2 regions of the Xanthobacter variabilis genome follow, and region 2 is predicted to be linked to the other one. Evidence: riboswitches for the same ligand, from Rfam matches in the RefSeq annotation. Region 2 holds a riboswitch; the other holds the start of a gene.

The links. A riboswitch is a leader RNA that binds a small molecule or an ion and turns the genes downstream of it on or off. The one in region 2 is predicted to bind cobalamin.
Region 1: it holds a riboswitch for cobalamin, as region 2 does, so the genes downstream of both, V5F26_RS11405 (ribonucleoside-diphosphate reductase subunit alpha) here and cobW (cobalamin biosynthesis protein CobW) in region 2, are expected to answer to the same signal.

The regions. Positions count from the first base shown of each region.
Region 1 covers NZ_CM195533.1:2,645,571-2,649,597, forward strand. Annotated here, with positions in the region: gene V5F26_RS11405 (ribonucleoside-diphosphate reductase subunit alpha) at 1-1,763, opposite strand, end outside; cobalamin riboswitch at 1,871-2,065, opposite strand; gene metE (5-methyltetrahydropteroyltriglutamate--homocysteine S-methyltransferase) at 2,184-4,027, opposite strand, start outside.
Region 2 covers NZ_CM195533.1:3,299,396-3,303,422, forward strand. Annotated here, with positions in the region: gene V5F26_RS14395 (DUF1289 domain-containing protein) at 1-520, opposite strand, end outside; gene cobO (cob(I)yrinic acid a,c-diamide adenosyltransferase) at 520-1,128, opposite strand; cobalamin riboswitch at 1,168-1,400, shown strand; gene cobW (cobalamin biosynthesis protein CobW) at 1,536-2,591, shown strand; gene cobN (cobaltochelatase subunit CobN) at 2,595-4,027, shown strand, end outside.

The DNA of each region.
Region 1 (4,027 bases), 650 kb from region 2:
ATCTCCGTGCACAGGTTCGAGGAGTGGACCACGCCCGCGTGCTGCTGCGGCGAGCGCAGGTTGCAGGGGTCCTTGAAGGTGATCCAGGGGTGCCCGGTCTCGAACAGCAGGGTGAGCATGCGCCGCCACAGCTCCACCGCCTTCACCTGGCGCCAGACCCGCATTTCCCCGCGCGCCGCCTTGGCTTCATAGGCCTCATAGGCCGCCTTGAAGGGCTTGCCGTAAAGGTTGTGCAGGTCCGGCGTCTCGTCGGGGGAGAACAGCGTCCAGTCGGCGCCGGCTTCCACTCGCTCCATGAACAGGTCCGGCACCCAGTTGGCGGTGTTCATGTCGTGGGTGCGGCGGCGGTCATCGCCGGTATTCTTGCGCAGATCGAGGAATTCCTCGATGTCCACGTGCCAGGTTTCGAGATAAGCGCACACCGCGCCCTTGCGCTTGCCGCCCTGGTTGACGGCGATGGCCGTATCATTCGCCACCTTCAGGAATGGCACGACGCCCTGGCTCTCGCCATTGGTGCCCTTGATATGGGCGCCGAGCCCGCGCACCTGCGTCCAGTCATTGCCCAGGCCCCCGGAATATTTGGCGAGCAAGGCATTGTCGCGGATGGCCTTGAAGATGCCGTCCAGGTCGTCCGCCACTGTGGTGAGGAAGCAGGACGACAATTGCGGGCGCGGCGTGCCCGCATTGAACAATGTGGGCGTGGAGGCCATGAAATCGAAGGACGACAGCAGATCATAGAACTCGATCGCCCGCGCCTCCCGGTCGATCTCACGCAGGGCGAGCCCCATGGCCACGCGCATGAAGAAGGCCTGGGGCAGCTCGAAGCGCGTGCCGTCGACATGGAGAAAGTAGCGGTCATAAAGGGTCTGCAGGCCGAGATAGTCGAATTGAAGATCGCGCTCGGGCTTCAGGGCGGCGGCGAGCCGGGGCAGGTCAAATTGCCAGAGCTCCGGGTCGATGAGGTCGGCCGCGATGCCGGCTTTCACATAAGCGGCGAAGTAATCCGCATATCGGTCGGCCATCTCCGCCTGGGTCGCCTGGTCGGGCCGGTTGTGCACGAAGCTGAGGGCCTCGCGCCGCAGGCTGTCCGTGAGCAGGCGGGCCGTGACCTTGGAATAGTCCGGTTCGGTCTCGATCAGCGTGCGGGCGGCCAGGATGGGCGCCAGAGCCAGTTCCGCATGGGAAATGCCGTCGTAAAGATTGCGCCGGGTCTCCGCGAGAATGGGCGCGGGGGACACGCCATCGAGCCCGGCGCAGGCCTCGCGCACCAGGATTTCCAGCCGTTTCGCGTCAAGGGGGAAGAGCGCGCCGTCGGGGCCGCGCACGTGCAGCTGCGGCGCGCTTGCCCCGGCGCTGGCGCCTTGCGCGGCGGCGCGCTCCCTGGCGCGGTCCTCGCGATAGAGCACATAGGCGCGCGCCACCTTGTGGTGTTCGCCGCGCATGAGGGCCAGTTCCACCTGGTCCTGGATGTCCTCGATGTGGAAGGTGCGCCCCGCATCGGCCCGGCGGGTCAGGTTGGCCACCACCTGCCCGGTGAGCTCGGCGACGATCTCATGCACCCGGCGCGAGGCGGCTGCATGGCCGCCTTCCACCGCCAGGAACGCCTTGGTGAGCGCCACCGCGATTTTGCCGGCATCGAACGGCGTCACCGCCCCATTGCGGCGGATGACCTGATAGGCCGGCTCGGCTGCGCGCGCTGCTGGCGGTTCACTGGAAGTGAAGGCCTTGGAAAGGGCCGGGCCGGCTTGAAGGGAAAGAGACATTTGCCTTGAACCCCAAATGGTTGGGGGCAAAGGCCAAGCGGTCGCAAAAGGGCGCGGGGCGGGCCCGCGACGCCAAGAATGCGATCCACCGGGACACCCCGCCCGAGGACGTTAGCTGTGTCACGGCAGGTCTCCTGGCTTGCGGGTCAACGCCTGAAGTCCGCCTTCCCGGGCTTGCGCCCAGTGGCATGGATGGACCTTGGCTCACCACTTACAGTTGCGGGGGCAGCGCCGGCATCGCACCGGCTTCCCTCTTCGCTCTCGCTCTTTCGAGTCGAGAGACCGTGACCGCTACATGTAGCGACGAGGTCCATGCGGCTGTCAATATATGGAGTGGAATGTCCCCTGTTCGCGAGGGGCGGTTCCGCCGAGGGCCGTCGCAGGCGTGGCACGCCCGCGACGGCCGCTCCTGCGTGGACGTCAGCCTTCGGCGCGCAGCGCGCGGGCGGCGGCCACCATGTTGACCAGGGCGGGGCGCACCTCCTCCCACTTGCGGGTCTTCAGCCCGCAATCGGGATTGACCCAGATCTGCCCGTCGTCGAGCCGCCGGCGGGCGAGGCCCAGAAGGTCCGTCATCTCCGGCACGGCCGGGATGCGGGGCGAGTGGATGTCGTAGACGCCGGGCCCGATCTCATTGGGATATTTGTAACTGCGGAAGGCATCGAGCAGCTCCATCTTCGAGCGCGAGGTCTCGATGGAGATCACATCGGCATCCATTGCGGCGATGGCATTGATGATGTCGTTGAACTCCGAATAGCACATGTGGGTGTGGATCTGCGTTTCATCCCGCACCCCGCAGGAGCACAGCCGGAAACCCTCCACCGCCCAGTCGAGATAGGCGCGCCAGGCCCTGCGGCGCAGCGGCAGCCCCTCGCGCAGGGCCGCTTCGTCGATCTGGATCATGGCGGCGCCTGCCGCCTCCAGATCCTGGACCTCGTCGCGGATGGCAAGGGCGATCTGCCGGCAGGCGGCGCTGCGCGCGATGTCATCGCGCACGAACGACCAGTTGAGGATGGTCACGGGCCCGGTGAGCATGCCTTTCACCGGCTTGGATGTGAGGGACTGGGCATAGCGCCACCACTCCACCGTCATCGGGCGCGGGCGCGAGACGTCGCCGAAAATGATGGGAGGGCGCACGCAGCGGGAGCCGTAGCTCTGCACCCATCCATGCCGGGTGAAGGCGAAGCCGGACAATTGCTCGGCGAAATACTGCACCATGTCGTTGCGCTCGAACTCGCCATGAACGAGCACGTCGAGGCCGATCTCCTCCTGCCAGCGCACGGCGCGGGCGGTTTCCTCGCGCAGGAACTGGCCATAGGCCTCCTCGCTCAGCGTCCCCTTCGCATGGGCGGAACGGGCGTGGCGGACCTCGGCGGTCTGGGGGAACGAGCCGATGGTCGTCGTGGGGAAGAGCGGCAGGCCGAAGCGCTGCTTCTGCGTCTGGGCGCGTTGGACGAACGGGCTCAAGCGGTGGGTCATGGCGGGTGAGACGGCGGCGGCGCGTGCCTCAACGGCGGCATCGTGAACCTTGGGCGAGGCCCGGCGGGCGGCTGCGGCCGCGGCCGAGGCATCAAGCGCGGCCTTCACCTTGTGCCCCTCGCCGGAAAGGGCGGAGGCGAGCACGCCGAGCTCGTCCATCTTCTGAAGCGAGAAAGAGAGCCAGGACTTCAGGTCGCGATCCAGATCGCCCTCCAGCTCCAGGTCGATGGGCACGTGCAGCAGCGAGCAGGAGGGCGCGATCTGGATGTGGTCGGTGCCGCGCCGGGAGACGATGGCCTTCAGCCGCTCCACCAGACCGGGCAGGTTCGCCCGCCAGATGTTGCGCCCGTCAATGGCGCCGAGCGACAGCACGAGCCCCCGTGGGGCCCGCACGGCGACGGTTTCAAGCTGTTCCGGCGCGCGGGCAAGGTCGAGGTGGAGGCCGGCGACGGGCAGGGAAAGGGCGGTGTCCAGATTGTCGTCGAGCGCGCCGAAATAGGTGGTAAGCATGATCTTCAGGTGGGGCAGCGCCCGCGCGAAGGCGGCATAGGCCCGGCGCAATGCGTCGCGCGTCGCCTCGTCGAGATCGAGCACCAGGCACGGCTCGTCCATCTGCACCCATTCCGCGCCATTGGCCACCAGCCGCCGCAGCATGTCGGTGTAGACGGGCAGGAGATTGCCGAGCAACAGCAGCGGATCAAGGCCCGGCGTCTTCGACTTGCCGAGCTTCAGGAAGGTGACGGGACCCAGCAGCACGGGGCGCGTCTGATAGCCCAGCGCCTTGG
Region 2 (4,027 bases):
CATCGGGACCCAGCGCCGTCAGCTCGGCCGGGCCCGCCGGCCCCACCCGCCCGGCGGGCACCGCGAAGGCGAGAAGAGGCGCGTTTGCGCCGCGCGGGATTTCGAAAGCGGTGAGGTAGGGGGGCGCCTGCAGCCGCAGGGCCGCGCGGGGAGTGCGCAGGGTCAGGCTCTCCCCGTCACGCGCGGCCTCATAGGGCTCGTCCGGATCGCGCAGCACTTCCGCCACCGCCCCAAAAACGCCGGCGACGAAGGCGCCCTGAGCAGACGCGAAACGGTGCTCCACCTGATCAAGAAGCGCGCTTCCGCGCCATGGCAGGCGCCGCAGGGCGAGCCCCATCGCGGCGGCGCGCGCTGGCAGCTCCGCCCAGATGCGCTGGCGGGTGGCCTCGTCCGTGCCGCCCCAAATGGCGATCTCGTCTCGCGTCCGCGCGCAGCCCCGGCACTGGCCGCTCGCCTCATCCATGGCGCAGGCGCCGATGCAGGGGCTGGCCGGACGGGGCTTGTCCACCGCCATGTTCATCAGAACTCGATCCCCATCTGTGCCTTCACCCCGCTGCGGAAGGGATGCTTCACCAGCGTCATTTCCGTCACCAGATCGGCAATTTCGATCAGCTCCGGCCGGGCGTTGCGGCCGGTGAGGCAGACGTGAGTCATCTCCGGCTTCCGGGTCAGAAGAAAATCCACAACCTCGGCGATGTCCAGGTATTCATAGCGCAGGGCAATGTTGATCTCATCCAGGAGCACAAACCGGATTTGCGGGTCGAGGATCTGCTCCATGGCAACGCGCCACCCCGCCTGGGCGGCGGCCACGTCCCGGTCGCGATCCTGGGTTTCCCACGTAAAGCCCTCTCCAGACACGAAAAAACGACATTCCGCGCCGAATCGCTCGCGCAGCAGCGTCTTTTCACCGGTCTCGCGATCACCCTTGATGAACTGCACCACCGCGCAGGGCATGCCATGGGCGATGCAGCGCAGGACCATGCCGAATCCGGAAGATGACTTGCCCTTCCCCGCGCCTGTGTGAACGATAACCAAGCCTTTTTCCTCGGTCTTGGATTTCATCAGCTCATCACGCGCGGCCTTGACGGCTTTCATCTTGGCGTTGTGGCGAGCGGCGCGGTCATCCATGCCCGGCTCCTTCGTGCTTGACAGGGTTGGGCGTTCGGGCACATTTCCCCCGAAGCTGGTGTCTGTGTAAACAGATGAAAAGGGAATGCGCCAAGCCAAAAGGGCTCCAAAGCCCCGGCCCAAGCGCAGCCGCCCCCGCGACCGTGACCGGAGAAGGTCACCCACCGCCACTGGTCCTTGGGACCGGGAAGGCCGGGTGACCACCAGAGGGCCGAGATAGGCCCTGTCTGATATCCGCAAGCCGGGAGACCTGCCAGCTCCAACCGACGAAGCCGGCGGGGTGCACCGGTGTCGGGAGGGTGCGTGCGCGCGCCCACCCGCCTCAAGCTCCCCGCTGCCATCGCCATAGGGGATGCAGGCGCAATGCCGGCTCCCTCTGGCTCGCAGATCTGGGACGCAAGCGCGCCATGGCCACTCTCGAAAAGCTGCCGGTCACCGTCATCACGGGCTTTCTCGGCTCCGGCAAGACAACGCTCATCAGCCATCTCATGCGCAATCCGGGCGGCCGGCGCCTCGCGGTGGTGGTCAACGAGTTCGGCGACGTGGGCGTGGATGGCGAGATCCTCAAGGGCTGCGCCATTCCCGAGTGCCCGGCGGAAAACATCATCGAGCTCGCCAATGGCTGCATCTGCTGCACCGTCGCCGATGAGTTCATTCCCACCATCGAGGCGCTGATGGCCCTCGAGCCGCGGCCAGATCACATCCTCATCGAAACCAGCGGCCTCGCGCTGCCCAAGCCGCTGGTGAAGGCCTTCGACTGGCCCGACATCCGCTCGCGCATCACCGTCGATGGCGTGATTGCGCTCGCCGACGCGGAGGCGGTGGCCGCCGGCCGGTTCGCGCCCGACGTGGCGGCGGTGGACCGCCAGCGGCAGGCTGACGCCAGCATCGACCACGAAACGCCGCTCAGCGAGGTGTTCGAGGATCAGATCTCCTGCGCCGACATCGTCCTGCTCACCAAGGCGGACCTTGCGGGCGCGGAGGGCGTGGCCAAGGCCAAGGCGATCATCCATGCGGAAGCCCCGCGCGCCCTGCCCATCATCGAGGTGGTGGAGGGGGCGGTGGATCCGCGCGTGATCCTGGGCCTGGGCGCCGCGGCGGAGGACGACCTTGCCGCCCGCCCCAGCCACCACGACACCGCCGCCGACCACGACCATGACGATTTCGACAGCGTCGTCATCGACATTCCCGAGCTGGCCGATCCCGCGGAGCTGGTCTCGCGCCTCGCGGAGCTGGCGGACCGGCAGAACATCCTGCGGGTGAAGGGCTACGCGGCGGTGGCCGGCAAGCCCATGCGCCTGCTGGTGCAGGCCGTGGGCGCGCGGGTGCGCCACCAGTATGACCGGCCCTGGGCACCGGACGAGCCCCGCGCCGGGCGGCTGGTGGTGATCGCCGAGCATGACGACATCGACGCGGGCGCCATCCGCAGCGTCCTGGTGCCGTCCGCACGTGCCGCCGAATAGGCCATGCACGTCGTTTTCCGCGAAAGCCGGGGTCTGGAAGAGACCGAGACGCCCACCGACCTCGGCCAGAGCCCGGCGGATCTGGTGGTGCTGTCCTTCTCGGACTCCGATCTCGGGGCCTTCGCGGCCGGCTGGCACCGCGATGGTGGGGGCGGCATGCCGACCCTGCGGCTCGCCAACATCGCGGCCCTGCGCCATCCCCTCTCCGTCGACACTTATGTGGAGCGCACGCTCAGCGGCGCGCGGGGCATCCTGATCCGCCTCATCGGCGGCCAACCCTATTGGCCCTACGGCCTGAGCCAGATCGAGGCTCTCGCGCGCGCGAAGGGCATCGCGCTCGCCGTCTTGCCGGCCGATGGGCGGCCGGACGCGCGGCTCGATGCCATGTCCACCGTGCCGCCCTCGACCCTGAAGCGGCTAGCGGAGCTGTGCGATGCCGGCGGCGCGGTGGCGGCCCAGGCCGCCCTGGCGCAGCTGGCGCTCGCTGCCGGGCTCTATGCTCCGCCCGTGCCCGGCAGCAAGACGGTGCCGGACTTCGGCACCTGGACGCCAGAGAAGGGTGTGGAGCGCGACGACAAGCCACCCGCTCCCGAGGACGGGCCAGCGCCCATGCCGCTGGTGGTCGTGGTGTTCTACCGCGCCTATCTGGTGGCGGACGATCTGGCACCCGTGGAAGCACTCTTCGCGGCCCTGCGCGCGCGCGGCTTCCATGTGCTGGGCCTGTTCGCCCCCTCTCTGAAGGCGGAGAGGACGGGGGCGTGGCTGGAAGCGCGGCTGGCGGCGCTGCGCCCTGTCGCCATCGTCAACGCCACTGCATTTTCGGGGCGTGGCGCGGAGCGAGCCTCCCCCCTGGACGCGGCCGGCGTGCCGGTGTTCCAGGTGGCGCTGGCAACCTCGACCCGTGAGGCCTGGGAAGAGGCCGAGCGCGGCCTTTCGCCGGCGGACCTTGCCATGCATGTGGTGCTGCCGGAGGTGGATGGGCGGATCTTCGCCGGGGTCGCCTCCTTCAAGGCACCGGCGGCGCGTGACGCTGATCTTCAGTTCTCCCGACAGATCCACGCCCCCCATCCCGAGCGCATCGCCGCCATCGCCGATCGGGTAGCCGCCTGGCATCGGCTGGCGACACGGCCGGCGGCGGAACGGCGGCTGGGGCTGATGCTCTCCACCTATCCGGGCCGCGATTGGAACATGGCCCATGCCGTGGGCCTGGACGCGCTCGCCTCGGCCGAGGCAATCCTGGCCGACCTGTCGGCGGCGGGATACGAGGCGGAGCCTCAATCTCCCCTCGCCGCGCAATTCCGCGAAGAGCGCCTCCAATGGCCGATGGGGCACTACAAGGCCGCCCTGGCGGGCCTGCCGGCGCCCCTTCGCGCCGACCTTGCCGCGGCATGGGGGGCGCCGGAGGACGACCCCGACGCGACGCCGGAGGCCTTCAC